2 regions of the Kitasatospora sp. NPDC058032 genome follow, and region 2 is predicted to be linked to the other one. Evidence: riboswitches for the same ligand, from Rfam matches in the RefSeq annotation. Region 2 holds a riboswitch; the other holds the start of a gene.
What was found. A riboswitch is a leader RNA that binds a small molecule or an ion and turns the genes downstream of it on or off. The one in region 2 is predicted to bind cobalamin.

Region 1: linked by a shared signal. The riboswitch ahead of ACFVUH_RS31980 (prenyltransferase/squalene oxidase repeat-containing protein) and the one ahead of ACFVUH_RS11245 (ribonucleoside-diphosphate reductase subunit alpha) in region 2 are both predicted to bind cobalamin.

Annotation. Positions count from the first base shown of each region.
Region 1 covers NZ_JBHVRK010000029.1:54,299-69,166, reverse strand. The annotation lists gene ACFVUH_RS31985 (hypothetical protein) at 94-1,521, opposite strand; cobalamin riboswitch at 1,649-1,726, opposite strand; cobalamin riboswitch at 1,809-1,948, shown strand; gene ACFVUH_RS31980 (prenyltransferase/squalene oxidase repeat-containing protein) at 2,052-4,937, shown strand; gene ACFVUH_RS31975 (hypothetical protein) at 4,973-6,199, shown strand; gene ACFVUH_RS31970 (CbiQ family ECF transporter T component) at 6,210-7,439, shown strand; gene ACFVUH_RS31965 (ABC transporter ATP-binding protein) at 7,436-9,079, shown strand; gene ACFVUH_RS31960 (ECF transporter S component) at 9,076-9,897, shown strand; gene ACFVUH_RS31955 (hypothetical protein) at 9,916-10,248, shown strand; gene ACFVUH_RS31950 (hypothetical protein) at 10,417-10,851, shown strand; gene ACFVUH_RS31945 (SDR family NAD(P)-dependent oxidoreductase) at 10,830-11,252, opposite strand; gene ACFVUH_RS31940 (alpha/beta fold hydrolase) at 11,313-11,999, shown strand; gene ACFVUH_RS31935 (hypothetical protein) at 12,076-12,339, opposite strand; gene ACFVUH_RS31930 (thiamine pyrophosphate-binding protein) at 12,411-12,695, opposite strand; gene ACFVUH_RS31925 (nuclear transport factor 2 family protein) at 12,730-13,197, opposite strand; gene ACFVUH_RS31920 (alpha/beta fold hydrolase) at 13,333-14,241, opposite strand; gene ACFVUH_RS31915 (glycosyltransferase family 4 protein) at 14,262-14,868, opposite strand, start outside.
Region 2 covers NZ_JBHVRK010000005.1:275,252-290,119, forward strand. The annotation lists gene ACFVUH_RS11245 (ribonucleoside-diphosphate reductase subunit alpha) at 1-2,281, opposite strand, end outside; cobalamin riboswitch at 2,464-2,605, opposite strand; gene ACFVUH_RS11250 (hypothetical protein) at 3,034-3,876, shown strand; gene ACFVUH_RS11255 (cellulose synthase catalytic subunit) at 4,100-5,617, shown strand; gene ACFVUH_RS11260 (glycoside hydrolase family 26 protein) at 5,614-6,720, shown strand; gene ACFVUH_RS11265 (glycosyltransferase family 39 protein) at 6,720-8,549, shown strand; gene ACFVUH_RS11270 (glycosyltransferase family 39 protein) at 8,552-10,246, shown strand; gene ACFVUH_RS11275 (GNAT family N-acetyltransferase) at 10,251-10,745, opposite strand; gene ACFVUH_RS11280 (hypothetical protein) at 10,688-11,080, opposite strand; gene ACFVUH_RS11285 (helix-turn-helix domain-containing protein) at 11,174-12,145, shown strand; gene ACFVUH_RS11290 (histidine phosphatase family protein) at 12,204-13,016, opposite strand; gene mctP (monocarboxylate uptake permease MctP) at 13,184-14,797, opposite strand; gene ACFVUH_RS11300 (DUF3311 domain-containing protein) at 14,794-14,868, opposite strand, start outside.

The sequences.
Region 1 (14,868 bases), on a different contig from region 2:
TTCGCACAGCCGGTGCCCCGGTCCTCCGCGACGGAGACCGGGGCACCGGCGGTTCCAGGGGTGGTCAGGCCGTCCGGTGCGGCCGGTCCCGGATCAGCTGCCGAAGCGCAGCGAGACGGTGTCGCCCACGTGGACGATGGTGGCCCGGGTGGCGGCGGTGGCGGTGGCGCCGTCCAGGCTGACCTTCCAGGTGGAGGAGCCGCTGTTGGCGGTGCCGTTGAGCGCGGTGATCGTCCCGCCGCCGGTGGCGGGGGTGACGGCGGTGACGCAACCGCCCGGGGTGGCGGTGGCGGCCGCGTCGAGGACGTCGCCGAGCGTCGCGGTCGTGCCGGTCGGGTTGACGGTGACGGCGCAGACCTTGAGCGCGCCGGTGCCGTCGTCGACGACCAGGGCGAGCCTGGCGGCCGTCCCGGCGGTGAAGCTCGTGGTGGCGGACCAGGTCGGCTCGCCGGCGGTGGCCGGTGCGGGCGGGGCGGCGGTGAAGCCGGCGCCGGCGACGGCGCGCAGGCCGTCGACGGAGGCGTAGGGGGAGGGGGTGGTGTCGGTGGGCTGGTACTTGAAGCCGCCGCCGGGCTTGAACTGCTGGGAGATCAGGAAGTCGATCGGGGTCTTGCCGGTGCCGCTGGTGAAGTCGGCGCCCTGGGGGTTGATGCCGCAGGCGTTCAGGCCGGAGACGGCCCAGCCGTTGGAGTCGGTGTTGACGCCCCACATGGCGTTGAACGCCCCGGAAGCCAGCAGCTTGCCCTTGAAGAAGTTCTTGGCGGCGACGACCGCCGGGTCGGTGTTGGGGACGCCGCCGACGCACAGGGAAGCCATCGCGGCCCCGGTCATGTCGATGTCGCTGCCCGTACCGAGCTCGGTGGGGTCACCGGCGGCCTTGGTGTAGTTCCAGCCACCGTCCGTGTGCTGGTTGGCCCGCACGGCCGTGACGGAGGCGTCCAACAGGGACTGCGGGATGCGCTGGGCACCGCTCTGGGTCCTGGCGCCGCCGAGGGCGAGGAGACCGAACACGGTGCCGTTGAAGTTGGCGGACGGGCCCCAGTAACCGGGTTCGGCGGTCTGCCAGTACGAGACCGCGTCGGCGATCAGGTTACGGCCCGGGCCGACGCGGGCCGGGTCGATGCCGGCGGCGTAGGCGTTCAGGGTGCCCCGCTGGTAGTCGGTGGCGACCGGCGAGGTGCCCGGCCAGCCGGCGGCCGCGAGCTGGTTGCGGTAGACGAGGCGGGCGTTCTTGGTGATGTCGCCGCCGGGAGTCACGTCGGCCGCCGCCGTGCCGGCCGCGGCCAGCGCGCTGAAGGCCCACTCGTTGGAGAGCCCGCCACCGGTGACGTAGCTGCCGTCGGCGGCCTGGAGGGACTTCAGGTAGGTGACGCCGGTGCTCTTGGAGGTGGCTATCTGGGCCGGGGTGGCGGTCGCGTGGGCCGGAACGGCCGACAACAGCAGCGCCCCGGCCGCCAGTGACACGGTCACGGCGGAGGTGAGGCGGGAGGAGGTGGTGCGGGGCGTCGTGAGGAAGGTCACGGAACGGCTCCTTGGGGTGGCGGGCGCCGACCCGGCCCCGACCCCGGCGCTCCCGAGGAGCGCGACGGCCGGAGCGGCCGCCGCCCGGATCGCGTGGGCAGGCTTTCGCCGTGGTTCTCGGCCGGGCGGGCATTCGGGCTCGGGGTGCCGTAGGACACCACCCCACACCGCTGCGCGTCAGCCCCGGATTCGCACCGGGTTCCCCCGCTCGGCCACCGCGGACGCTACCGCACCATCGGACGGTCGACGAGGTGGGGAAGGCGACATGACGCACCGTTGACTCCCGATCCGCAGACGTGGTCTGATGAACCGGTTTTTCATCCTCGGTATCAGGGGAAGCCGGTCCGATTCCGGCGCTGACCCGCAACCGTAGATCCGCCCCAGCGGCGGATGAGCCGGAATGCCTGCACCGAGGCCTTGTCACAGAAGTGCTTGCGTCGTCGTGGACTGCGACGCGGTCGGGGCGGTTCCTCATGGGGGGAGCCGTCGGCTGCGCCGTGCGGACCCGATGACCGATCGGGGAGTCGCCAGTGAGGGCCAGGAACAGCCGTACGAGCCGCGGATTCAGAGGGCTCACGTCCCTTCTCGCCACCGGTGCCGTCGCGGTTGCCGCGGGCGGCACTCTTCTGCTGGCCCACCCCGGCCGGGCCGCCGCCGACCCGATCGAGGAATGCACGGCCACCGCCGGCGCGATCGTCGCCGTCGACTTCGGTCACTGGGGCGGCGGAGTCGTGCGGGGCTGCGACGCCCGTCCCACGACCGGGATGAACCTGCTGCACAACGCGGGCTTCAGCACCGCCGGTACCGAGCACGACGGACCGGCCTTCATCTGCCGGCTCGGCAACGGGGGCTTCAACGGCGGTACCCAGTACCCGACACCCGCCGAGGAGCCCTGCACCAACACCCCGCAGGCGACGGCCTATTGGTCGTACTGGATCGCCGAGCCCGGTCAGGACACCTGGTCCTACAGCCGGTTCGGCGCTGCCACCCAGAAGCCCAAGCCCGGCGAGGTCGAGGCCTGGGTGTACGGCGGCACCGACATCGGCGGTACCAGCGGGAAGCCGACCTTCACCCCGGACTCTATTCGCGCCAAGAATGGTGGACCGTCGCCCACCGCGACGCCGACCGCCTTCCCGAGCCCGACCGCCCCGACGTCCTCCGAGGGCGACCCGAAGGCCGCGGCGTCCTGGCTGGCCGGGCAGCTGGTCGACGGCGAGTACATGGGCAACTGGGCCTTCGAGGGCCCCGACTTCCCCCGGACCTCCCTCACCGCGATCGCCCTGGCGGCTGCCGGCACCCAGGACCCGGCTCTGCGCAAGATCGTCGCCTACCTCGCGGCGCACGCCGACGCCTTCCTGTACCCGGACGGACCCGCCGGGAAGCCCGACGCCAAGGCCGCCGCCCTGCTGGCGCTGGTCGCCGAGAGCACCGAGGGCGATCCCCGGGACTTCGGCGGCCGCGACCTGATCGCCGCCCTCACCGACCACGTGTGCACCGGGCAGGGCGAGAACGGGAAGTGCACGGCCGCCGGGGACTTCCACGGCGCCGCGTCCTCCTGGGCGCAGGCATGGGCCGTGATCGCCCTGCGAGGTGCCGGCGTCACGCCGCCTCCCCAGTCACTCGCCCGCTTCACCGTCCTCCAGTGCGCCGACGGCGGGACCGCCGGTTCGATGATCGTGGCCGGGGGCTACTGCGAGTCGGACCCGGTGGCCACCGGCCTCACCGTCCTCGCGCTCCGTGGCACGGTCGGGGGCGAAGCCGTCGCGCAGAAGGCATCGGACTGGCTCGCGGCGAGCCAGCAGGCCGACGGCTCCTACCTCCCCTACGTCGGTGCCGCCGGGGACACCGTGAGCACCGCTGCTGCGGCCCAGGTCCTGCGGGCCACCGGCCAAGGGGCCAAGGAGACGGCCGCCAAGGCATGGGTGAGCGCCCGGCAGAACGAGGACGGCGGCTTCGGCCCCGACGAGTCGACCACCGAGTCCGGTCCGGCCTCCACCGAACAGGCCATTCTGGCCCTGACCGGCACCGACCCGACCACCGTCCGCCACAACCCGAACGGCGCCACCACCGCGCCGACCACGCCCACCGGCCGGACTCCCGACCTGACCAAGGGCAGCGCGTACCTCACCGCCCCGGCGAACCTGATCGGCGGCCACTACTACGAGGGCTTCCCGGACTTCGCGGACTTCGGCCTCACCATCGACGGAGCCTTCGCGCTCGCCGCCACCGGTACGGACGACCCGGCCCTGCGCCGAATCGTGGACTTCCTCGACCAGCAGGGCAAGGACGGCGCCGAGCGCACCGTCAATGACTGGACCGCGATCGGCACCGAGTTCGCCGGAGGCGGCTCCATCGCCAAGGAGGCGCTGCTCGCCGAGGCCGTCGGCCGCGACCCGCGCGCCTTCGGCGGACACGACCTGATCGCCGCCCTCGCCGCGGCCGTCTGCGCCAAGGCCGACGCGGCCACCGGCTGCGCCGGCCCCGGCAACTACACCTATGCCACCTCGGTGTTCTCCCAGGCGCTCGGCATCATGGCGCAACTGCGCGCCGGCGACTCCGCCAACGCCGACTCCGCGGTCGCCTACCTGAAGAGCCTCCAGCACGCCGACGGCTCCTGGCCGAGCCTGATCCCCGCCACTGGGGACTCCGACGTGGACAGCACCGCGATGGCGGCCATGGCGCTCGCGCTCGTCCCCGGCACCGAGGCCGCCCAGGCGGTCGACAGGGGCGTTTCCTGGCTGGCGGGCCGGCAGCTGCCGGACGGGGGCTTCCCCGGCGCGGCCGGCAACTCCACCAACTCGGCCGCGCTCGCCGTCCAGGGCATGAGTCTGCGCCAGTCCGCGTACGCCCCCCGGATCGCGAAGGCGCTCGACTTCCTCGCCGGACAGCAGAACGGCGACGGCGGCTTCAACGTCGCCTCCGAGGGCCAGCGGGGCTCGGACGTGCGGGCCTCCGCCCAGGCGGTGGGAGGCGCCACCGGGATCTCCTTCGGCACCCTGCGCCGGGACCTCGGCGGTTCCCCCACCTCCACCCCGACCTCCACCACCACCGCGACGCCGACCGGTTCTCCGACCCCCACGGCGACCTCGACCCCGACCGCGAGCGGCAGCCCTTCGGCTTCCCCGACAGCCACCGCCTCCCCGGCACCGACCGGAACGTTCGCCGACGCCACCACCCCCGGGGACGTCCCCACCAGCGCTCCGGTCCCGGATGACGGAGGTGGCGGAGGTGGCGCAGGACGCGGCGGCGCGCCGATCGATGCCACGCGGGCCGGGACGGACACCGGAAGCCTGGCACGCACCGGAGCCGAGACGCTGGGTCTGGCGACCGCCGCGGCCCTGCTGGCCGCCGTCGGAGCGGGCGCGGTCCTGATCGCCCGCCGCCGCGCGGGATCGACCCCGGGGCGTCACCGGTGACCCGGCGGCTCGGCCGGCTGTTCGGAGCCGCCGGCGTGACGCTCGCCCTCGCGTCCGGCGGGCTCGGCACGGCCGCGACCCCGGCGACTGCGGCGCCACTGCCCATCGAGCAGTGCACCACCAGCTCCGGTGTGGTGCTCGCCGTGGACTTCGGCAAGTGGGGCGGGCCGCTGCTGCGCTCCTGCGGCACGACCCCCACCACCGGCTACGCGCTGCTCAACCAGGGCGGCTGGAAGACCACCGGCACCGGGCACGACGGTCCGGCGTTCATCTGCCGGATCGGCTACAGCGGGTTCCAGGGCGGCAAGCAGTTCCCCGCCCCGGACCAGGAGAAGTGCGTCCTGACGCCCCCGGCCACGGCCTACTGGTCGTACTGGCACGCGGACCCGGGCCAGAACGAGTGGTCGTACAGCCAACTGGGCGCGATGAGCTACCAGCCGAAGCCGGGCAGTGTCGACCTGTGGATCTTCGGGGGGACGAACATCGAGGGCACGGAGGGGCGGCCCACCTTCTCGCCGGACACCGTGCGCGCCCACAACACGGTGCCCGGCGGTGGAACGGCCACCACCCCCGCCCAGCCCTCGCCATCGACCGACCCCGGAAGCGGCAGCACCGGCGGTTCCACCAGCGGTTCCAGCGGGGGCAGCACCGGTGGCTCCACCGGCGGTGCGGCGGCCGGCGGTGGTACCTCGTCCGGCGTGAGCGGCTCGTCCGGCAGTGGCAACCCGTCCGGCGGTGGCAACTCGTCCGGTGGCACCGGATCCACCGGAGGCACCGGTTCCACCGGCGGCTCGACGTCCTCCGGCGGTGGCACCGGACCGGGCGGATCCTCCGGCGGCGGCAGCGCAAGCGGTGGAGGTACGGCGCCGAAGCGGCCGACCGCGGCCCCGAGCGCCACCTCCGGCGCCGCTCCTCCCCGGCCGACGACCCCGCCGGCCGAGGTGCCGACCGCAGTGGTGCCGCTACCGGAGACCATGGAGCCCCCGGCCCCGAGCGGCGAGAGCACCGAGCCGCCCGCTCCGGCGCCGTCGGAGACGCCTGCGGCCGTCGAGACCGCTCCCGCGCAGGAGTCCCCGACCGAGACACCGGCCCCGTCGGCGTCCGTGAACGCCGCAGGTCCGCTCGTGGTGGACGCGGCCCCGGCGGCCGAGGCTCCGCACGATGCCGGGTCGATGGTCCCCGCCGTGGTCGGCGGTGCCCTCCTGGTGCTCCTGGGGCTGGTCACCTTCGGCGTCGCGCGCCGACGCCGCCGGGCCGAGTGACCGGGTGACCATGCCCGGCACACACGACATCGGCCTCCCCCGACCCGCCTCCGGGCGCACCGGGGGAGGCCGGCGCAGCCCGCGCGACCTTCACCCCCTGGCCTGGTGGACCTGGGCCCTGGCCCTGGCGACCGCCGCGAGCCGCACCACCAACCCGCTGCTGCTCCTACTCGTCCTCGCCGTCCTCGGCTACGTCGTCACCGCCCGCCGCACGGAGGCTCCGTGGGCCCGGGGCTTCAAGTACTACCTGGCGCTGGCGCTCACGGTGGTGGCGATCCGGGTGGTGTTCCGCTGCGTCTTCGCCACCGGCATCACCCCGCACGACCACCTGCTCTTCTCGCTGCCCCACATTCCGACCCCCGCCTGGTACGCGGGCATCCGGATCGGCGGCCCGGTCTCCCTGGAGGCCACCCTCTCGGCGGCCTTCGACGGACTGCGCCTCGCCTGCCTGATCTGCTGCATCGGCGCCGCCAACACCCTGGCCAACCCCAAACGCACCCTTCGTGTTCTGCCCGGCGCGCTCTACGAGCTCGGCGTCGCCGTGACGGTCTCGCTCAGCGTCGCCCCGCAACTCGTGCAGAGCGTCCAACGGGTCGCGCGGGCGCGGCGGTTGCGGGCGGGCCGGGCCAAGGGCGTGCGCGCGCTGCGCAGCATCGTCGTCCCGGTCCTGGAGGACGCCCTGGAACGCTCGCTGCACCTGGCCGCCGCGATGGACTCGCGCGGCTACGGACGCTCGGGAACCGCCACCCGCCGCTCCCGCCGGACCACCGGAGCCCTGATGCTGCTCGGCATGTGCGGCCTGTGCGCCGGGGTGTACGGGCTGTTGGACGGAACCGCTCCGGCCGCGCTCGGACTGCCCGCCTTCGTGGCGGGTGCCGGGCTGTGCGTGGCCGGGCTGCTGCTCGGGGGACGGCGGGTACGGCGCACCACCTACCGCCCGGACCGCTGGCGTGCCGCCGAGTTCGGGGTCGCCGGCTGCGGTGTGGCCGCCGCCGTCCTGCTGTTCGCCACGGTCGGCTACGACGTGACCGATCTCAACCCCTCCCTCTATCCGCTGAGCTGGCCGACGCTGCCGCTCGTGCCGGTGCTCGCCCTGCTGCTGGCCGGCGCCGCCGGCGTGATCGCACCGCCACCCGGCCGCCCGCCGGTGCCCGGCGCCGTGCCCCGTCCGCGTGCCGGGACGGCCGCGCCCGCCCGCACCGACAGCACCGACCGCTCGTCCACCGAGGTGACCAAGTGATCCGTTTCGACCAGGTCGGCGTGGTGTACGACGGTGCGACCGCTCCGGTCCTGCGCGACGTCGACCTGCGCGTCCCCGAGGGCGAACTCTGCCTGGTGGTAGGCCGCACCGGCGTCGGCAAGTCCACCCTGCTCGGCGCCGTCAACGGCCTGGTCCCGCACTTCACCGGCGGCACGCTGCGCGGCCGGGTGACCGTCGACGGCCGGGACACCGCGCACCATCCGCCGCGCGAACTGGCCGACGTGGTGGGTGTGGTCGGGCAGGACCCGTTGGCCGGCTTCGTCACCGACACGGTGGAGGAGGAACTCGCGTATGTCATGGAGCAGTTGGCGGTCCCGCCGGAGGTGATGCGCAAGCGCGTCGAGGAGACCCTCGACTTGCTGGGCTTGGTCGACCTGCGGCACCGCGCGCTTCACGAGCTCTCCGGCGGCCAGCAACAGCGGGTCGCCATCGGCTCCGTACTCACCGCACACCCCCGGGTCCTGGTCCTGGACGAGCCGACCTCCGCGCTCGACCCGACGGCCGCAGAGGAGGTGCTCGCCGCGATCACCCGCCTGGTCCACGACCTCGGCGTCACCGTGCTGCTCGCCGAACACCGTCTGGAGCGTGTCGTCCAGTACGCCGACCGGGTCGCCTACCTGCCCGGTGACGGCACCCTCGTGCACGGCCCGCCCGCCGAGGTCTTCCGGGGCACGACGGTCGCGCCGCCCGTCGTCGACCTCGGCCGCCTGGCCGGCTGGCAGCCGCTGCCGCTCTCCGTCCGCGACGCCCGCCGCGCCGCCGCGCCGCTGCGCGAGCGGCTCACCGAGGTGCGCGTCCCCCCGCCGCGCCCGGCGGTCACGACGGGGGAGACCGTGCTGGAGGCCCGCAAGGTGGTCGTCCGCCACGGTCCGGTGACCGCTGTCCGGGAGGCCGGACTGGAGCTGCGGGCCGGCGAGGTCACCGCCCTGATGGGGCGCAACGGCTCCGGCAAGTCGTCCCTCCTCTGGGCCCTCCAGGGCTCCGGGCCCCGGCAGGGCGGCAGCGTGCGGGTCGCGCGGATCGACGGAGAACAGCCCAAGGACCCCAAGCGGGGCTCCGCGGCGGAGGCCCGCCGGCTGGTGGGACTCGTTCCGCAAACCCCCACCGACCTGCTGTACCTGGAGACGGTCGCCGAGGAACTCGGCCAGGGCGACCGCGAGTCCGGCCGTGCCGCCGGGGCGACCGCACGGCAGATCCTCGACCGTCTCGCCCCCGGAATCCCCGACGAGAGCCATCCCCGCGACCTCTCCGAAGGCCAGAAACTCGCCCTCGTCCTGGCGATCCAGCTGGCCGCGGCACCCCGGGTGGTGCTGCTGGACGAACCCACCCGAGGGCTCGACTACCACGCCAAGGAGGCGCTCGTCGGCATCGTCGACGCCCTGGCCGCCGAGGGACGCACGGTCATGGTCTCCACCCACGACGTCGAGTTCGTCGCCTCCGCCGCCGACCGGGTGGTGGTGATGGCCGAAGGCGAGATCGTCGCCGACGGCCCCACCGCCGACGTCATCGTCGCCTCACCCACCTTCGCCCCGCAGACCGCCAAGATTCTGGCGCCACTGCCCTACCTGACGGTGGCCCAGGTGGCGGAGGCCCTGGAGCCCACGGAGGCCGCCCGATGACCGCCGTCCGGATCCCCGGCCGGGCCCGCGTCGTCGTCGCCCTCGCCGCCTTCATCGGCCTGGTCGCCTTCACCTGGCCGTTCGTCGTCGCCCCCGGGAAGTTCGGCTCCAACTACGCCCCACCGCTGATCTTCGGCGCCCTGCTGGTCCTGGTCCTCGCCGTCGTGATCGCCGAGATCGCCTCCGGCGGCATCGACGCCAAGGCCCTCGCCATGCTCGGTGTCCTCTCCGCCGTCAACGCCGGACTCCGCCCGCTCGGCGCCGGCACCGCCGGAGTCGAGACGGTCTTCTTCGTCCTCGTCCTCGCCGGACGCGTCTTCGGGCCCGGCTTCGGCTTCACCCTCGGCTGCACCTCCCTGTTCGCCTCGGCCCTCCTCACCGGGGGCGTCGGGCCGTGGATGCCCTACCAGATGTTCGGCTGCGCCTTCGTCGGCCTGCTCGCCGGGCTGCTCCCGCGAACCAGGCGGCGCTGGGAGGTCCCGATGCTGGCCGCCTACGGGGCCTTCTCCGGCTACCTCTTCGGGTTCCTGCTGAACCTCTCCTTCTGGCCGTTCTCCACCGACCCGAACAGCTCCATCGCCTACCTCCCCGGTCTCCCCTTCACCGAGCAGTGGCACCGCTACCTGCTCTTCGACCTCGCCACCTCCCTCGGCTGGGACACCGGTCGCGCCGTCACCACCTTCACCGCCGTCCTCGTCGTCGGCCCCGCCGTCCTCACCGTCTTCCGCCGCGCCGCCCGCCGCGCCAACTTCGAACCCACCGTGCGCTTCGAGAAGCCGGAGGCCACCGGCCGGCCGGCCGCGGAACCAGTCCGTTAACCGGAAAGGGTCATCACCATGCCGAAGGCCGGGAAGCCCTGGACAGCGACAGTGGACGGGGTGCGGGTCGTCGTCCTGTCCCCGGAGCAGTACGACGGGCTGGAGGCCAACCGGCGGCGGGTCGGAGGACTGCAGACCCTGGTCGCCCGGATGAAACAGGAGCTGCGCCACGGGCGCAGGCTGCTGAGCGAGGTGGAGCAGTTGCTGGCGGAGCTTCCCGCCGAGCTGCTCGCAGACCTGGAGGATCGGATGGATCCGGGTCGCGGGCTCTCCGAGCTGCTCGACGACGTCCGTGCGGCACTGCCGGCCGGTGCCGCGTCGTCCGGCGGTTCCGACGTGCGCGGGGAGTGACGCCGCGTGGCCCCGCTGTCGGAGCAGGAGCGGCCGGGACTGCGTTGACCACCGGTGATACGGCTGTCGCATGTGGTACTGCCGGACGGCGGTCTTTACGGACGGGCTGCGGCTCGCCCACCCCGGAACGGTCGACGAGTCGTGCGGGTCTCGGGCCGTGAGGGACGGATGTCGAAGGGTACCTCGGGGGAGTACTGGACCGCGCCGGCGCTGCCCAGCCGGTTCAAGCACGACCTGTTGAGCCGGTACATACCGAAGTTCGGCGGAATGACCGGCTCACCGGGAGGTGAGGTGGTCCACCTGGACGGGTATGCGGGAGAGGGGCGCCATCTCAACGGCGAGTCCGGGTCGGCCGACCGTGTGCTCAGGGTCGCGGCAGCGCACCAGGGCCGAGGACTGGTCCGCTGGACGTGCTTCTTCGCCGAGAGGTCCGCCGACTCGTTCGTCCAACTCGAAACACCGGTGAACGAGTACCGGTCCCGAGGGGCGGATGCCCGGGCGTTCCACGGCGACGTCCACGGGCTGGTGGACGAGGTCCTCGCCGCTGCGATCGGCAGGCCTCGTGGAGCAGTTCACCCGTGTCAACCCACCGCCGGGCAGTGACCAGGCGAGTGGCCCCCCGTCGGCGACGACCTCACGAACCAGCAGAATGTGATCCCCGGCCCGCAGCAACCCGGCCACCACCTGTACATGGGGCCGGACCTTCGCCGCTGTGTCGGGATGCATCCCGCGCCAGAGGCCAGCAGGTGCGGCAGGGCGGCTCGGGTGGCACGGACGGCGGTCAGGAGGTTGACACTCAGGGCCCAGCCCCAGTCCTCGTCTGTCACGTTCAGGAAGCCATCCACCCTCGGGCGCACTGCTCCGACATTGTTCACCAGCACGTCGATGGGTGACGCCGGTGGTCGGGTGGACGGCGTCGGCCCCAGTTCCAACAGGACCACGGCAGTCCGAACCCGCAGACGGAGGCGGAAGGAGCAGCGTCGCGGCCGGCTGCGACGAGTCATAGCATGGCTACCTGGTGTAACCGGATCATCATGGCTCGATGACGACGAAATGAGGAACCCATGGCCAGCAAGGCCAGCATCGTCTTCGCTCACGGGCTCTGGGCCGACGGGTCGTGCTTCAACAAGCTCATTCCCGCGCTCCAGGCCGAGGGGCATGCGGTCTCCAGCTCGCAGCACGGCCTCGACTCGCTCGAAAGCGACGTCGCGTGCGTCACCCGCTCCATCGACCACGTGCCCGGCCCGGTCGTGCTCGTCGGTCACTCCTACGGCGGGACCCTGATCACCAAGGCCGGCGTTCACGATCGCGTGGGCGCACTGGTCTACATCGCCGCGCTCGGCCCGGACGAGGACGAGACCTCGCAGGAACAGCAGAACAAGTTCCCCCGTACGCCCGTGTTCGATCACATCGACATCTCCCACGGCCGGATCTGGCTCAAGGAGTCGGGCACCGGCGATTTCTGCGGCGATCTGCCGCCGGCCGAGCAGCAGCTCGTCCGGGCCGTGGGCGCCGTGCCGGTCCCCGACCTGTTCGACCAGCAGGTACCCGGCACCGCCTGGCGCTCCAAGCCGAGTTGGTGCATCGTCGCGAACAACGACCGGACGGTGAACCCGGACCTGGAGCGGGCCGCCGCTGAGCGCATGGGCGCCAAGACCTACGCCGTCGACAGCAGCCACGTGCCCATGCTCTCGCACCCGGATTTCGTCCTCGACATCATCCGCGACGCCGCGAAGTCCCTCGAAGCGTAGGCACCCGTCGAACGGCTCTCTCCTGGCGGCGCTCGCGGTAGGTCAGCGGCGATCAGGGTGCCGCGCCGGCCGTGCGTCAGGTCAGTGCGGGCCGCCGGGCGGCGGAGATGCGTTCGGCGAAGGCCTGCAGCCGCTCCGGGTCGGGGGCCACCCGGGGACTCACCGTCCGTACCCGGGTGAAGCCGGGCAGCGGCTGCTGCCAGTCGTCCATCGGGACCGACAGGTAGACCGGCCCGGCGGGCGGTTGGAGCGCCAGAGCGTAGGCGCGCATGAAGGCCTCGGGGACGTCCTCGGCGCGGGCCGGCTCGTACGACCACTTCACCCAGGGCTGCGGCAGCACGGTGGCCTCGCGGTTGGCGAGGTACGGCTCGCCGATCAGCAGCTCCCGGTGCTGCTGGCCGGCGGTGACGATCAGGGGGTGTTCGCGTGGTACGCCGCCACCAGGTTGCCCATGGCGTTGCCGGTGCCGGCCGAGGAGTGCAGGTTGACCAGCGCGGGGCGGCCGGTGACCTGGGCGAAGGCGTCGGCCATGGTGATGGCGGAGGCTTCCTGGAGGGCCAGGACGTAGCGGAAGTCCGGGGGGAAGTCCTGGAGGAAGGGTTCCTCGGTGGAGCCCGGGTTCCCGAAGACCGTGGTGAGTCCGAGTGTGCGCAGCAGGTCGTACGTCACGGTGCGGACAGTGGATCGCTCAGCCATCGGTGCCATCGCCTTCGCCCGAGGATTTGGGGTGTCAGGGCCTGAGGGGGCGGGTGTCGGTCCAGTCGACCAGCAGTCGGCGTTCGGCGAAGAGCCAGTCGCCGTCCTGCTTGACGAACCGGTCGAGGTAACGGATGGACGCGATCATGATCGTGCGTTTGTCGTCCGGGCCGGACGAGACGTGGTGCGCGAGGCAGTAGGTCTCGCCCTCGGCGTGGTCGCCGTCGAGGGTGACGGTGCTCTGGCCGTTGAAGTGGGTGGTGGCCCGGTACTGGTTGAGATCGTCGAAGACCGGCGCGAGGGCGGTGCGTCCGCGCAACTCCTGGGTCGGTTCGGCGGCAGTGGCGTCCATGTGGACCAGGAAGCGGGTGTCGTCGGTGAACAGGGCCATCTGGCCCGCGGCGTCCCGGCGGTCCGCGCAGTGCGCGTAGGCGTCGACCAGCCGGCGGATGGCCAGCCGGTCGGCGGCCTCCTGAGGTGGGACGGCGTCGGGGGAGGGCACATCGGCTCCGATCCTCGTGCTGCCTGACACCAGCAGGAGAGCACCGGCTCGGGGCGCCCCGCAACCGGACGAGCGGGACGCCGCCGGTGAACTGCGAACCTTCCCTTCTCCCGGGCAGTGCCGGCCTGCGGCAGGTCACACGCTCGGAGCGGCCGGGTGCGGTGTGCCACTGCGGGAACGGTGTGCCGTGCGGGAGCGGCCGGGCTCCGAGAGCAGGCCGCGGAAGGCCGTGGCCACGGCGTCGGGGCACTCCTGCATGGCGACGTGGCCGACTCCGGGCAGGGCGAGGAGTCGGGCGTCGCGGAAGGCTGCGTAGGCCCGGGTGGCCGTGCGGAAGGGGACGAGGCGGTCGTCGCGGCCGTAGACGAGCAGGGTGGGGGCGGTGACGCGGGCGGCCTGGCGCCAGGGTGACGCCGCGCCGGGCCGCAGGTGGGTGCGGACGACCGCGCGCACGCCCTCGGCCAGCATGTCCCGGGTGTGGGGGAGGGCGGCCCGGCGCAGCCGTTCGCGCGACTCGGTGGCCCGCTGGGCGGCGCCGACGCGGGAGGGGTCGGCGTAGATCAGGCGGTAGAGGTCGTCGAGGTCCCGCTCGGGGCCGCGCGCGGACAGCAGCCGGGCGTGCAGGCGGGAGGCGCCCGGCAGCCCGAGCAGGGAGATGCGCAGGGCCGGGGGCGGCGGGAGGGCGGGCAGGACCGGGGAGATGAGGGTCAGTGTGGCGACCAGTTCCGGGCGGTGGGCGGCCAGGTGGAGGGCGGTCAGAGCGCCGAGGGAGTTGCCGACCAGGTGGACCCGTCGGTGCCCGGTGCGATCGAGGTGACCGGCGACGGCCAGGGCCTGGCCCCGGACGGTGACGAGGCCGTCGGGCGGGGGAGCGGAGCGGCCGAAGCCGGGGAGGTCGAGCGCCAGGCAGTGCACCGACGGCCGGAGGCGCTCGACCAGGGCGGCCCAGTTGTGGGTCCAGCCGCCCAGCCCGTGCAGAAGGACGGCGGTGTCGGCGTCCGGGCGCGTGCTGGGAGCGTACTCGGCGGCGAGCGGCTGGTGCATGACGGGTCCGTTCCGTGTTGTCAGATGCGCCCGGCTCCGGCGGACTCCGCGACCGCCAGCCGGTAGTGGTCGACCAGCCGGTCTCCGACCGCCGCCCAGCTGTGTCCGGCCACCGCGGTCCGGCCCGCCCGGCCGAGCGCGCGGCGCAGCTCCGGGTCCCGGGCGAGCCGTTCCACGGCCTCCCGGAAGCCGGAGCCCGCGCCGGGCGGGACGAGGAAGCCGGTGCGTCCGGGGCGGACGAGGTCGAGCGGCCCACCGGCCGCCGGGGCGACCACGGGCAGGCCGCTGGCCATCGCCTCCTGGAGGGTCTGGCCGAAGGTCTCGAACGGCCCGGGGTGCGCGAAGAGGTCGAACGAGGCGTAGAGCCGGGCGAGTTCGTGCCCGGTGCGGCGGCCCAGGAAGAGGGCGTCCGGCAGTGCGGCGGCCAGCCGGGCGCGGCAAGGGCCGTCGCCGACCACGACCAGCCGGACGCCCGGGAGCCGCGAGACCTCGGCCAGCCGGTCGACCTGCTTCTCCACCGCCAGCCGTCCGACGTAGCCGACCAGGACCTCTCCGGGCCGGCCGAGTCGGTGGCGCAGGACCTCGTCGCGGTGGCCGGGGTGGAACCGTACGCAGTCGACGCCGCGC
Region 2 (14,868 bases):
CCTGGGCGATCCGGGTGGCCGGGCGCGAACGCAGGTAGTAGGTGGTCTTCAGACCGACCTTCCAGGCGTAGGCGTACATCGAGCTGAGCTTGCCGATGGTCGGCGCGGCCATGAACAGGTTCAGCGACTGGCTCTGGTCGATGTACGGCATGCGGGCCGCGGCCAGGTCGATCAGCGCGCGCTGCGGCAGCTCCCAGGCGGTGCGGTACAGCGAGCGGACCTCGGCGGGCAGCCAGCCGAGCTCCTGCACCGAGCCGTTGGCGTCGCGCAGCGCGTCGCGGGTCTGCTGGTCCCAGACGCCCAGCTCCTTGAGGTCGCGCACCAGGTAGGGGTTGACCTGGAGGAACTCGCCGCTCAGGGTCTCGCGCTTGAACAGGTTGGACACCTGCGGCTCGATGCACTCGTACACGCCGGCGATGGACGCGATGGTCGCGGTCGGCGCGATGGCGAGCAGCAGCGAGTTGCGCAGGCCGGTCCCGGCGATCCGGGTGCGCAGCGCGGCCCAGCGGTCGGCCCACTCGGGCGCGGCGCTCGGGAAGTGGTCGATGTGCAGCTCGCCGCGGGCGGCGCGGGTCTCGCCGTAGGCCTCGTGGCGGCCCAGCTCCTCGGCCAGGTCGGCGGAGCGCTCGTACGCGGTGAGCATGATGCGCTCGGCGATGAGCGTGGACAGCCGCGCGGCCTCGGCGGAGTCGAAGTCGATCCGCAGCTTGAAGAAGACGTCCTGCAGGCCCATCACGCCGAGGCCCACCGGGCGCCAGCGGGAGTTGGAGGCGCCGGCCTCGGGGGTCGGGTAGAAGTTGATGTCCACCACGCGGTCGAGGAAGGTGACGGCGGTGCGGACGGTGGCGTCCAGGCGGTCCCAGTCCAGCGCGTTCAGCAGGTCGTCGGCCGACGCGCCCTCGGCGACGTGGGCGCCGAGGTTGACCGAGCCGAGGTTGCAGACGGCGGTCTCCGAGTCGTCGGTGACCTCCAGGATCTCGGTGCAGAGGTTGGAGCTGTGCACCGTGCGGCCCGGCAGCGCGGTCTGGTTGGCGGCGCGGTTGGAGGCGTCCTTGAAGGTCATCCAGCCGTTGCCGGTCTGCGCCAGGGTGCGCATCATCCGGGCGTAGAGGGTCTGCGCGGGGATGGTGCGCACGGCCTTGCCGGCCAGCTCGGCCTTGCGGTAGGCCTCGTCGAACTCCTCGCCCCACAGGTCGACCAGCTCGGGGACGTCGGCGGGGGAGAACAGCGACCAGTCGGCGTTGGCGTTGACCCGGCGCATGAACTCGTCCGGGATCCAGTGCGCCAGGTTGAGGTTGTGGGTGCGGCGCGCCTCCTCACCGGTGTTGTCGCGCAGCTCCAGGAACTCCTCGATGTCCGCGTGCCAGGTCTCCAGGTAGACGCAGGCCGCGCCCTTGCGGCGGCCGCCCTGGTTGACGGCGGCGACCGAGGAGTCCAGGGTGCGCAGGAAGGGCACGATGCCGTTGGACTTGCCGTTGGTGCCGCGGATCAGCGAGCCGCGGGAGCGGATCCGGGAGTAGGACAGGCCGATGCCGCCGGCGTGCTTGGACAGCCGCGCGATCTGCGCGTAGCGCGAGTAGATCGAGTCCAGGTTGTCCAGCGGGGAGTCCAGCAGGTAGCAGCTGGACATCTGCGGGTGCCGGGTGCCGGAGTTGAAGAGGGTCGGCGAGGAGGTCAGGTACTCCAGCCGGCTCATCAGGCGGTAGAGCTCGGCGACCTCGGCGACCGACTGCTCGCTGTCGCCGACCGCCAGGCCACAGGCGACGCGGAGCAGGAAGTACTGCGGGGTCTCGACGACCTTGCGGGTGATCGGGTGGCGCAGCAGGTAGCGGGACTGCACGGTGCGCAGGCCGAAGTACTCGAAGCGGTCGTCGCCCCGGGGGTCGACCAGGGCGTCCAGGGCGGCGGTGTGCTTGGCGACGAAGTCGGCGGTGGTGTCGCCGATCAGGCCCTCGGCGTGGCCGACCGCGATCGAGGTGGAGAACGAGACCACGCCCTGGCTCGCCGCCTCGTCCACGATCTCCAGCGCGAGCAGCCGGGCCGCGAGCTTGGAGTACTGGGGGTCCTCGGCGATCATCGACGCGGCGGCGTCGACGGCCAGCCCGCGCAGCTCGGCGAAGTCCGATCCGGCGTGGCGGCCGCGCAGCGCGGCGGCGGCGACATGGCCGGGGTCGACCTGGGGGAGGTCGGTGCTGCGGTCGGTCAGGAGGCGCAGGAGCGCACCGCCGGGGTCGGAGACCGTCGGGTCGGCGGGGGCGGAGCTGGAACCCTGGGCGGGCAGGGTGGCTGAGGCAGCGGTGGTCAAGGCGCTCTCTCCTGGCGGCGGTCGGCGGCGGTGGATCGGGGTACCGGGCCGTTCGGGGCAGGGGAACTCGCCACGCGGGCCCGAAGGCGCCGCGCGTGCCGTCCCCGGCCCGCCCGCGAGGCCCGGAAGGTGGTGCTGGTGCCATGGCCCCTGCGGGGAGGCTTCGGCACGCCGTCGGCAGGTACTCGGACTCGCGGCGTGCCTGGGGAGGCGGCCGCACACCGCTGCGGGGCAGTCCCGGATTCGCACCGGGTTCCCCTGCGTCGACAGCAGGGACGAGCATACATCTAGTGGTGCTCGCTCGATGCGACACCACATCTTGTGCAGCGTGGCGTGTTGCTCCCATGACCGGTGGTACCGGGACGGTCCCGTGGGTGCCTGCGCGGGGCCGTGTTCTGAAACGGATTGGTCACCGATCGGCCTCTCGTCCGGTGCATGCCCTACGATCTCGGCACATGAGCGAGGGAACGGGCGCTCCGGGGGACTGGGCCGGTAGGGCCGTGCCGCCGGAGCAGGGTCAGCAGCCTGGTGCGCCGGGGCAGGTGCCGCAGCATGGGCAGCCGCCGGTGGCGCCGCCCGGCGGTTTCGGGCCGCCCCCGACGCCGTACGCGCAGCCGGGAGGGGTGCCGCCGCAGGCTCCTCCGCCGGCGGTGCCGCATCTGCCGTCCGGCACGGTGCCGTACCCGCAGCCGGGGCCGGTGCCCGCGCCCCAGCCAGGGCCGCCGCCCGTGTCGCAGCCGCCGCAGCCGGTGGCCGGTGGGCCGACCCCGTTCGCCCCGCAGTGGCCCCAGCAGGGGGCCCAGCCGCCCGCGCCCGCGCCGTCCGCGACCGAGCCGGACTGGAACGCGATGGCGGACCGGCACGCCTCCGAGTCCCGCCGCCGCAAGCGGCGGTGGATCGGCGCCGTGGTGGCGGCCGCCGTCCTGGTCGGCGGGGTCGTCGGGGCCGCGGTGTGGATCAACGGCCGCGACAAGGGCGTCGACCCCAAGCCGATCGTGAGCGCGTCCACCACGGCCGGCAGCCCGTCCGCCACGGCCACCCCCACCGAGCAGGCGCTGGCGGTGATCTCCGACGCCGCCACCGACAGGCTGCCGGTCGACGCCGCGACGCTGTTCCCGGACCAGACCCGGACCGTCGACGGCAAGGTGTGGACCCGCCAGGTGACCGGCGCGACCGCCCCCTGCTCCAAGGCGACCACCGGCGGGCTCGGCCTCGCGCTCGGCGACGACACCTGCCGCTCGCTGGTCCGCGCGACGTACGTGAACGGCGAGAGCGCCGTCACGGTCGGCGTCGCGGTCTTCGACAACAAGGCGGGCGCGGACCGGGCGCTCGGCCGGCACGCGGGCCTGATCCAGGGCCTGTCCGGCACCGGGGTCGCGATGTTCTGCGTGACCGACAAGTCGGGCTGCGCCGAGACGCACGCGGCGATCGGCCGCTTCGGCTACTTCACGGTGGCCGGCTCGCTGAAGCAGGGCGAGGACCAGAGCGACCAGCTCGCGGCGGCCGCCGCCGTCTCGCTGGCGGGGCGTACGAAGGACGTGCTGCTGGCCCGGGGTTCGCGCGCGGGCTGACCGTCGGTCAGGGGGCGGCGGCCCAGGGGTGGTCGGTCGGGGGACGGCCGAGGCGGTCGGATAGGATGACCGCCCTCGGGGGAGGGATGTGGCCCCCCGTGGCCGCCCGGACGGGGAATCAGCGAGCAGGAGGTACCGCGCGGTGAGCGCTGCCGCCAATGCGACCACCAGACGGCGCAGAGCGGCGGGCCGCAGGCGCGGAACGGGCGAGCCCGTTCCGGACATGCTGCTGCCGGCGCCGCCCACTTCGCAGGAGAAGTACAGCTACACCATCCGCCACCAGTGGGTGCTGACCCTCTGTTCGATGGTGAGCTTCGGCTGCCTGGTGCTCAGTCAGGCCGAGCTGTACCTGCTGGGGTCGTGGTTCTGGCTCTGTGTGCCGTTCCTGCTCTTCACGGTCGTCTACTACGTGGTGTCGCTGCGCGTGAACAGCTTCACGCCCAACTTCGACATCAGGGAGCACCGCCGGCTGGTGCGGCAGTGGGACCCCGCCGAGTACCCGACGGTGGACGTCTTCCTGCCGGTCTGCGGCGAGCCGATCGAGGTGCTGCACAACACCTGGACGTACGTGCGCAAGCTGGCCGAGCACTACCCGGGCCTGGTCATGCCGTACGTGCTGGACGACGCGGCGAGCCCGGAGGTCGAGGCGATGGCCGCCGACTTCGGGTTCCGGTACGGGGTGCGGGAGAACCGCGGCTGGTTCAAGAAGGCCGGCAACCTGCACTACGGGTTCGGCCGCTCGGACGGCGAGTTCATCCTCATCCTGGACGCCGACTTCGCGCCCCGGCACGACCTCCTGCACGAGGTGCTGCCGTACCTGCGGCGGGACCCGAAGCTGGGCATCGTCCAGTCGCCGCAGTTCTTCCGGGTGCTGGACTCGCAGAACTGGATCGAGCGCGGGGCCGGCGCCATCCAGGAGCTGTTCTACCGCTCGGTCCAGGTCGCCCGGCAGCGCAACGACGGCGCGATCTGCGTCGGCAGCTGCGCCGTCTACCGGCGGGCCGCGCTGGTGGAGAACGGCGGCACCACGCTGATCGCCCACTCCGAGGACGTGCACACCGGCTTCGACCTGCGGGCCCTCGGCTGGGACCTGCAGTACATCCCGGTGGCCCTGTCCACCGGCGTCTGCCCGGACAACGCCGCGGCGTTCCAGAACCAGCAGTACCGCTGGTGCATGGGCTCGATGTCGCTGATGACCAGCCGCAAGTTCTGGCAGACCAGGCTCGACTTCACCACCCGGCTCTGCTACGTCTCCGGGTTCCTCTACTACATCCACACCGCGCTGCTGACCTTCGCGCTGCCGATGCTGCCGATCATGCTGCTGCTCTGGCGGCCGGACCTGCTGCAGGTCCAGCACCTGGTCCTGGTCATCCCGAGCCTGGTGTACGCGACCCTGATCTTCCCGCTCTGGCACCGGGCGCCGTACCGGCTGGAGGCCTGGGCGGGCCGGATGATGTACGGCTGGGCGCACTTCTTCGCGGTCTGGGACCTGATCCGCGGGCGCCAGCGCGGCTGGCAGCCGACCGGCTCCGGCAAGGCCAGGAACCGGCAGCGGCGGTTCTGGGCCGGCATCGTGGTCTGGGGCGGGGGCACCGCGCTGATCTGGGTGGTCGCGGCGGTCTACCGGATGTTCACGCTGTACCCGCTGGACTTCGCCCTGGTGCTCTCCTCGGGACTGTTCTACGCGGTGACGGTCGGCCGCATCCTCATCCAGCCCCGATCCCAGGACGCCGTGGCATGAGCCTCCCCACCAGCACCGCCGGCGCCGGCCGCCGGGCGAGTGCCGCACTGTTCCGCGCCCTCGCGGCGGCCCTGCTGGTGCTGCCGCTGGCCGCCTGCGACCTGCTCGCCGAGAAGCCGCTGGGCCCCGCGGCGGCGGCCGGCGCCGCCTCCGCGGGGAGCACGGCCGCCGGCAGCCCGTCCGCGGGCAGCACGGCCGGCACCGCCCCGGCCACGCCGACCAGGACCGCCACCGCCGACGCCAAGCTGCCCTACGACGTCCGCCCGCTGCTCAAGCCGGCGAACAAGTACCTGGGCGTGGCCGTCGACGGCGCCCCGCAGTCGATGGCCGGCGTCGACGAGTTCGCAGGCCGGATCGGCAAGCGGCCCAACATCGTCGAGTACTACTCGGGCTGGGGCGACGAGTACGACGTCAACGGCGTCACCAACGCCTGGCAGGGCGGCGCGCTGCCGTTCATCGCCTGGGAGCCCTACAAGACGCCGCTGGCCGACATCGCGGCGGGCAAGCACGACGACTACGTCAAGCGCTACGCGGCGGCCGTGCGCAACACCAATGTGCCGGTCGCGATCAGCTTCGCCCACGAGTTCAACGGCACCTGGTACGACTGGGGCACCAAGACCACCACGGCGGCCGACTTCGTCGCCGCCTACCAGCACCTGCACGACGTCTTCACCCAGCTCGGCGTCGGCCAGGTGATCTGGGTCTGGAGCCCGAACAGCATCAATCCGGTGCCGACGGTGGCGCTCAAGCCGTACTACCCCGGTGACACCTACGTGGACTGGGTGGGCATCGTCGCCTACTACACCCACCTCGAAGCCGGCACCTTCGACACCCTTTACACGCCCACCCTCACCCAGATCCGCACCTTCACCAACAAGCCGTGGATCATCGCCGAGACGGGCTCCGAGCCGGGCACCCGCAAGGTGTCCGACATCTACAACCTCGCCGCGAACGTGATCAAGCGTCCCGACTGCCTGGGCTTCATCTGGTTCAACCTCAACAAGGAGGTCGACTGGCGGATCGAGGGCGACCCGCAGTCCCAGAACGCCTTCAAGCAGGCGGTGTCCGACGGCCGCTACAGCTTCGATGTGAAGAGCCCCTGATGACGTCCATCCCCACACCCCGCAACCGCATCTCCGAGGACGCGCCGGTCCGGGTGCCCGACACCGGCGGTTCGTGGTTCGAGAGCCGCCGGCCGTCGCCGCCGGTCCCGCACCACGGGGAACGGCCCGAGGAGGGCGGGCGGTTCACCGAGGACCCGGCCGGGGACGGCCCGGCCGGGGGCGACCCGATCGACGAGGACCCGCCGCAGGACGATCCGGCCGAGGACGACCGGCCCGACGCCGACGCCCTCGCCGAGGAGGACCCGTCCGAGGGCGAGCGCCCCGAGGGCCCCGGCTACACCCTGCCGCCGGTCCCCGAGGCCAGCTGGACGCTCGACCCGGGCCGCCGCCGCTCGTGGATCAGCCGCGCGCTGCTGCTGGGCATCCTGCTGATCCAGACCGCGATGTCCGTCCGGCTGTCGAACACCGCGTTCCAGGACGAGGCGCTCTACATGTACGCCGGCCACGCGCAGCTCTCGCACTGGCTCTACGGCACCCCCGTCCCGAAGGACTACAACACCTACTTCTCCGGCGCGCCGACCCTGTACCCGATCGCGGCCGCGGTGCTGGAGAACCACTTCGGCATGCTCGGCGTCCGGCTGTTCAGCCTGGCCTGCATGCTGGGCTCGACCGCCGTGCTCTACGGCTTCACCCGGCGCCTGTTCAACGAGCGGGTGGCGCTCGGCGCCGCGGCGATGTTCGCGGTGACCCAGTCCACCGTGGTGCTCGGCTTCTTCGCCACCTACGACGCCCCGGCGGTGCTGCTGCTCGCCCTGGCGATCTGGCTGGTGGTGCGCACCGACCGGGCGCCCGCGGCGGCCGTCCTGCTCGCCGCCCCGTTCGCGGTGCTGGCGGTCGGGCTGAAGTACGCCTCGGCGCTCTACCTGCCCAGCCTGGTGCTGCTGGCGGTGCTGACCGGACGGCGGGACCGCAACCGCCAGCCGCTGCTGCGCGGACTGCTGCTCGCGGGCGGCGCGGGCGGCCTGCTCTGGCTGGGGATGACCTTCACCGACGTCCTCAAGGGTGTTCGGGCGACCACCACCCAGCGCGCCCACGGAACCGAGCCGTGGACCGAACTGGCTCGCCAGTGCGTGGAGTTCGGCGGCCTGATGTTCGTCACCGCGGTCGGCGGCGCGGTCGCGTACGCGCTGCGCGGGCGGATGAACGAGTCGCCGCTGGTGCGCACCATGACCGGGCCCGGCCGCCGCCGCCGGATCCTGCTCGGCCTGCTGCTCACCGGCACCGCGCTGCTCGCCCCCGCCTACCAGATGCACCTCAACACCTCGGTGGCGCTGTACAAGCACCTCGGCTTCGGCCTGCTGTTCGCCGCCCCGATGGCCGGCATCGGCCTGGCCCGGCTGGTCGGCCCGCACTTCCGCCACCCGCAACTGGGCATCCTGCTCTGGGTGGTGACGCTGGCGCTCGGACTCACCCAGTCGACCTGGCGGTTCGACACCTGGCCCGACTCCACCCGGATGACCGAGGTGGTCCGCCAGCACGTGACCAGCACCGGCCGCTACCTGGCCTCGGCCGACAACGTCCCGGTCTACTACACCCGCGACCTGACGCTGCAGAGCCAGTGGACCTCCACCTACGGCATCGGGTACGTCGACCGGGCGGGCGCGCTGCACACCGGCGACGACGGCTACCGGACCGCCATCGCGGACGGCTGGTTCGACCTGGTGGTGCTCGACGGCGTCGCCACCCCGGACACCGACCGGGTGGTGGCGGAGGCGATCGGGCAGAGCCCGCACTACCGGCTGCTCGGACGCATTCCCTTCACACACGTCGGTGGAACCGGGTACTACCGGATCTGGGTCAAACAGTAGCGATGACCACCCCGATCAGGGCGACGGCCGCGGCGGCGAACCAGCCGCCGGCGCCGAGCCACCCGCCGAAGCCCCCGTTCCCGCCCGCGCCGGCCGCACCGCCCGCCCCGGCGGTGCCGCCGCCGGGCGCCGCCGTGCCGCCGCCGGCCGTGCCGGACGCCGACGAGCGGGCCCCGCAGTGGCGGGCCGCGCTCGGCGTCGCCCTGCCGCCGGCGCTGCTCGCGCTGGCGCTCTGCCTCTACGGCAGCGGGGACCGCCAGCTCTGGCGCGACGAGCACGCCTCCTGGTGGGCGGCCGGCCTGTCCTGGTCCGACCTCGGCGCGCTGCTCGGGAACATGGACCTGGTGCTGGCGCCCTACTACGTGCTGCTCCACCTGTGGACCGCGGTGGCGGGCGACTCCGAGGCCGCGCTGCGGCTGCCCTCGGCGCTCGCCATGACCGCCGCCGCCGGCTGCCTGGCGCTGCTCGGCCGGCGCCTGCTCTCCCCACGGGCCGGACTGCTCGGCGGCCTGGTGTTCGCGCTCTGCCCCGCGGTCACCTGGTACGGCCAGGACGCCCGGCCGTACGCCTTCGCGGTGCTGGCGGCCGTCGGCAGCACCCTGGTGCTCACCCGGCTGGTCCAGGCCCGTCCGGGGCCGCTGCCGGCCGCGCCGCGCACCGCCCTGCTCGGCTGGGCGGGCTACGGGCTCACCGTGGTCGCGATGGGGCTGACCCACCTGGTGACGCTGATGGTGCTGCCCGCCCACCTGCTGCTGGTGGCCCGGGAGTTCCGCCGCACACCGGCCGCGCCGGAGGAGGACGGCGCCCGCTGGGTGCTGCTCGGCCGCTGGGCGCTGGCCTCGGCGGGGGCGGTACTGCTGCTGAGCCCGCTGCTGCTGCTCGGTGCCGGGCAGAGCGGGCAGATCGCCTGGAACGAGCGGGACTGGTCCGACCTCGGCGCGCTGGTCACGGACCTGGCCGGGTCCACCGCGCTCGGCTGGACCCTGCTGGTGGTGGGCGTGCTGGGCGCGGCGAGCCTGCTGGTGCTGCGCCAGCGGGCGGCCGGTCCGCTGATCTGCTGGGCGCTGCTGCCGGTGCTGCTGACCCTGGGGACCACGCACTGGCTGCACCTGTTCCTGGCCCGCTACCTGCTCTTCACGGTGCCCGCCTGGGCCCTGCTGGGCGCCGAGGCGGTCGGGCGGCTGCCCGGCCTGGTCGCCCGGTTCGCCGCCTCCGGCACGCCGCCGCGCTGGGTGGCCGGTCCGGCCCCGGTGGTGGCCGCCGTCGCGCTGGCCGCCGTGCTCGCCTGGCCCGCCCAGGCCACCGTGCGGCACGACCTGGCCGGCGAGGCGGACGCCAGGGCCGCCGCCCGGCTGATCGGCGGACAACTGCGGCCGGGCGACGGCGTGGTGTACGAGCCGGGCAGCTCGCTGCGCCGGTCGATGGCCTACGAGCTGCGGGGCCGCCCGGCGCCCGCGGACGTCCTGCTGCGGGTGTCCGCGGAGGAGGCCGGCAGTTTCGGCGCGCTGGAGTGCGAGGAGCCGGCCCGCTGCCTGGCCGGCACCCGGCGGATCTGGCTGCTGGTGTCCGGCGCCGACCGGCGGCCGTTCGGCGCCGTCTCGGACAAGGTGGCCAAGGAGCTGAACGGGTTCCGCCAGGTCCGCACCGAGAACCTGCCGCACCTGCGGGTGGTGCTGCTGGAGCGCAAGACCGGGTGACCGGTCAGAAGACCATGCTGTAGACCATCAGGTCGACGCCCGGGATCGGCGACCAGTCGCGCTCCGGGTCGCGGCGGAAGCCGACCCGCTCGTAGATCCGGTGCGCCGTGGTCATCTCCCGCTGGGTGGAGAACGCCATGCCGGCCAGGCCGAGCTCGCGGCTGCGGGTGAGCGCGGCGCGCACCAGGGACTCGCCGGCGCCCCGCCCGCGGGCGGCCGGGGCGGTGGCGAGCATCCGGATCTCACCCTCCTCGGGGGTGGCGATGTCCGCCCACGTGGTGCCGCCGACCGCGAAGGTGACGGTGCCGAGGAGGGTCCCGTCGGCCGCGTCCACCGCGACGAGGAGTTCGGCCTCGGCGGCCCGGGTGGCCGCGTCGCGCAGCCGGTGCACGTACTGGCCCTCGGGCGAGGTGAAGCCGTCGTCGACGAAGGCCTGGGCGGTTATGCGGCCGGCTTCCTCGAACTCCTCGGCGCGGGCCGGGCGGATGACGATGTCCATCCGGCCAGTGTGCCGGAATCCCGGGGAACGGTGCTGAGCGGGGTGCGGGCCTCCGCTTCGGGGGCGGGAACAGTGGCGGAGACGGCCGCGGTGGAGACGGCCGTGGCGGGGACGGCGGCGGGGTCGGCGGACGGGCGGAGCGAGGCGGCGGGCAGGGTGCCGTAGAGCCGGTCCAGCAGGGCGGGGTCGTCGGGGTAGCCGCCCGGACGGTGCCAGTTGTCGCGCCCGGTGGCCCTCTGCCGGGCCACCTCGCGTCCGATCATGGCGCCGAGCAGGCCGAACCCGCCGACGGCCCCGAGCAGGGCGAGTGCGCTGGCGAGCGTGTCGGAATCCATGGCTCCACCCTCCTGGAGGCGGCCGAGGGCGGCGAGTGGCAGGAACGCCTTATTGCATCGAAAAACTGCCAGCTGGCGGGTTACCCTGGCGGCATGCTGAAGAACGTCGTGGCCGTCGTCATGGAGGACGTCCACCCCTTCGAACTCGGGGTGGCCTGCGAGGTGTTCGGGCTGGACCGGAGCGAGGACGGCCTGCCCGCCTACGACTTCGCGCTCGCCGGCGCCCGCCCGGGCCCGCACCGCACCCACGCCGGCTTCGCCGTCGACGTCCCGCACGGGCCCGAACGGCTCGCCACCGCCGACCTGGTGGTGGTCACCGCCTCCTCGATGAGCGGCGAGTACCCGGCCCCGCTGCTGGACGCGCTGCGGGCGACCGTCGAGCGCGGCGCCCGGGTGCTGTCCATCTGCAGCGGCGCCTTCGTGCTCGGCGCCGCCGGCCTGCTGGACGGCCGCCGGGCCACCACGCACTGGCGGTACACCGCCGAGTTGGCCGCCCGCCATCCGAGGACCACCGTCGAGCCGGACGTCCTGTACGTGGACGACGACCCGGTGATCACCTCCGCCGGTACCGCGGCCGGCATCGACGCCTGCCTGCACCTGGTGCGCAAGGTGCAGGGCGCCGAGGTGGCCCGGGCGATCGCCCGCCGGATGGTGGTGGCGCCGCACCGGGAGGGCGGGCAGGCCCAGTTCGTGCACCGGCCGCTGCCGGAGGGCGGCGGCGAATCGCTCGCCCCGCTGCTCGACTGGATGCGCCACCACCTGGACGAGGAGTCGACCGTCGAGCAGCTGGCCGCCCGGGTCCACATGTCGCCGCGCACCTTCGCCCGGCGCTTCCACCAGGAGACCGGCACCACCCCGCACCGCTGGCTGATCGGGCAGCGGCTGCTGCTCGCCCAGCGGCTGCTGGAGTCGACCACCGAGCCGGTGGACGCCATCGCCGCCCGCTGCGGCTTCGGCAACGCGGCCACCCTGCGCCACCACTTCGGCCGCCGGCTGGGCACCACCCCGCTGGCGTACCGCCGCTGCTTCGCCGAGCCCGCGGCCGAGGTCGCCGTCCGGGTCTAGCGGCGCGGGTCTAGCGGCGCGGGTCCGAGCGCGCGGGTCCGAGCGGCCCCCGGGGGGCTCAGCCCGCGTCCTCCAGGTGCCCGGTCTGGTTCCAGCGGTCCGGGCGCAGCCGGCCGCCCTCGGCCCGCCAGACGCTCGCGGAGCAGTTGCGCACCGGCTCCAGCGCGGTCAGCTGCTCCTCGGTGAGCCGGTCCAGCACGTACCGGAGCATGAGCACCGTGCAGTCGTGCGCGACCAGCAGCACCGGCCGCCCGGCCTCCTCCGCGCAGATGTCGCGCAGCACGCTGCGCACCCGCAGCGCCACGTCGGCCCAGGACTCGCCGCCGGGCGGGCGGTAGTACAGCTCGCCCATCTTCCGCCGCCGGGCCGCCTCCCCGGGGTGGTCGGTCTCGATGGCGGCCTTGGGCAGCATCTCCAGGACGCCGAGCTCGCGGTCGCGCAGCCGCTCGTCGTAGCGCACGGCGAGCGAGACCGGGACGGCGCCGAGGCCGGCGGCCTGGGCGAGGGCGATCCGGGCGGTCTCGGCGGTGCGCACGTAGGGCGAGCACCAGACGCTGCGCGGCCGGTCGGCGCTGGGCAGGGCGGCCCACCAGCGGCCGAGCGCGTGGGCCTGCTGCTGGCCGTGCAGGGAGAGCGGGATGTCCGCGTCCCGGCTGCTGATCGGCACGCTGAGCGCGCCGACCGCCTCGGCGAGCTGGAACTCGACGTTGGCGGTGGACTCCCCGTGGCGGGTGGCGATCAGGACGGAGGGGACGGGGGGCAGCCCGGTGGCCGCGGTGGCCGCGGCGGCGCCCGCGGTCCGGTGCGGGACGGGCCGGTGCCGTCCGTCGGTGTGGTGCTGGCCGTTGAGGGTGGTGCCGAGTTCTGCCATTGCCGCCGCTCCCCGTGGGTCGATCAGTTGCCGGCCGGTTGCCGGTCCGGTCTGGTTGGTGCCCTGAGTGTGGTGCCCCATGCATCCGGCTGTTCATACATATGATCGCGCCGCCCCCTCCAGTGTTGGCGGAGGAGACGGCGCGACCACAGGGCGCGCGGGGCGTATCAGTGCGCCGCCACGGGCTCCGGCGCGTCCAGGGGCTCCTCCTCGCCGCCCTCGGCGCTGTAGTCGCCCGGCCGGGTCTCGTCCGGCCCGTCCGGCGCCTTGGCGGCGCGCAGCACCAGGGTGAGCGCCACCGAGACCAGCAGGTTGAGGACGAAGGCGGTGAGCCCGATGTAGCCGATCTCGCCGATGCCGGGGATCTCGGCGGCGTTCCCGCCGAAGTGCCTGGTCTTGGGGGTGGCGATCCCGTAGGCCTTCCAGGTGCCGTAGACCATGCCGGCCGCCCAGCCGGCGAGCAGCGCCCAGTGGTGGAACCAGCGGGTGAACAGGCCGCCGACGATCGAGACGAAGGTCTGCAGGATCCACAGGCCGCCGAGCAGCTGGAGGTTGATCGCCGCCTGCTTGTCCATGCCGAGCACGAAGACCAGCGCGCCGACCTTCACCAGCAGCGAGACCAGCTTGGCGATCCGGGTCTCGTCGGCCGGGGTGGCGGAGGGCCTCAGGTACTCCTTGTAGACGTTGCGGGTGAACAGGTTCGCCGCCGCGATGGACATGATCGCCGCCGGGACGAGCGCGCCGATGCCGATCGCCGCGAAGGCGACGCCGGTGAACCAGTCGGGGAACATGTTCTCGAACAGCTGCGGCACCGAGAGCTGGGTGTTGAAGTCCTTGTCGCCCTTGCCGACCCCGGCCGCGACGGCCATGTAGCCGAGCAGCGCCAGCAGCCCCAGCATCAGCGAGTACGCGGGCATGATCGCCATGTTCCGGCGCACCGTGTTGCGGGACTTGCTCGCCAGCACGCCGGTCACCGAGTGCGGGTACATGAACAGCGCCATCGCCGAGCCGAGCGCGAGCGTCGCGTACGTCCACTGCTTGTTCTCCGGCACGGTGAGCGAGCCGCCCGACCTGGGGGCGGCGAACTTCTCGCCGACCGCGTCGAAGATGTGGCCGTAGCCGCCGAGCCGGATCGGGATGTAGATCACCGCGACGATGATCACCAGGTAGACCAGGGCGTCCTTGACGAAGGCGATCAGGGCCGGCGCCCGCAGCCCCGAGGAGTAGGTGTACGCGGCGAGCACGCCGAAGGCGATGAACAGCGGCAGGTCCTTGACGAACCAGTTGGCGCTCTCGCCGCCGCCGACGCCCAGCACGTCCAGCACCGCCTGGATGCCGACCAGCTGGAGCGCGATGTACGGCATGGTGGCGAGGATGCCGGTCAGCGCGACCATCAGGGACAGCGGCCGGGAGCCGTAGCGCCCGCGCACGAAGTCCGCGGGGGTGACGTAGCCGTGCACCCGGGAGACCGACCAGAGCCGGGGGAGGAAGAGGAAGACCAGCGGGTAGGCGATGATCGTGTAGGGGACGGCGAAGAAGCCCGCGGCGCCGGTCGCGTAGACGGCGGCGGGCACGGCGACGAAGGTGTACGCGGTGTAGAGGTCGCCGCCGAGCAGGAACCAGGTGATCCAGGTCCCGAAGCTGCGCCCGCCGAGGCCCCACTCGTCGAGGTGCAGCGCGTTGTCGGCGCGCCGCCACCGGGAGGCGAGGAAGCCCATCACGGTGACCAGCAGGAAGAAGAGGACGAACACCGCCAGCGCGGGCACGTTGACCCCGTTCATCGGGCGCCACCCGCCTTGCGCGCCGTCCGGGCGGCCCGGCGGGCCTTCTCGTCCCGGTTGACCAGCAGGTA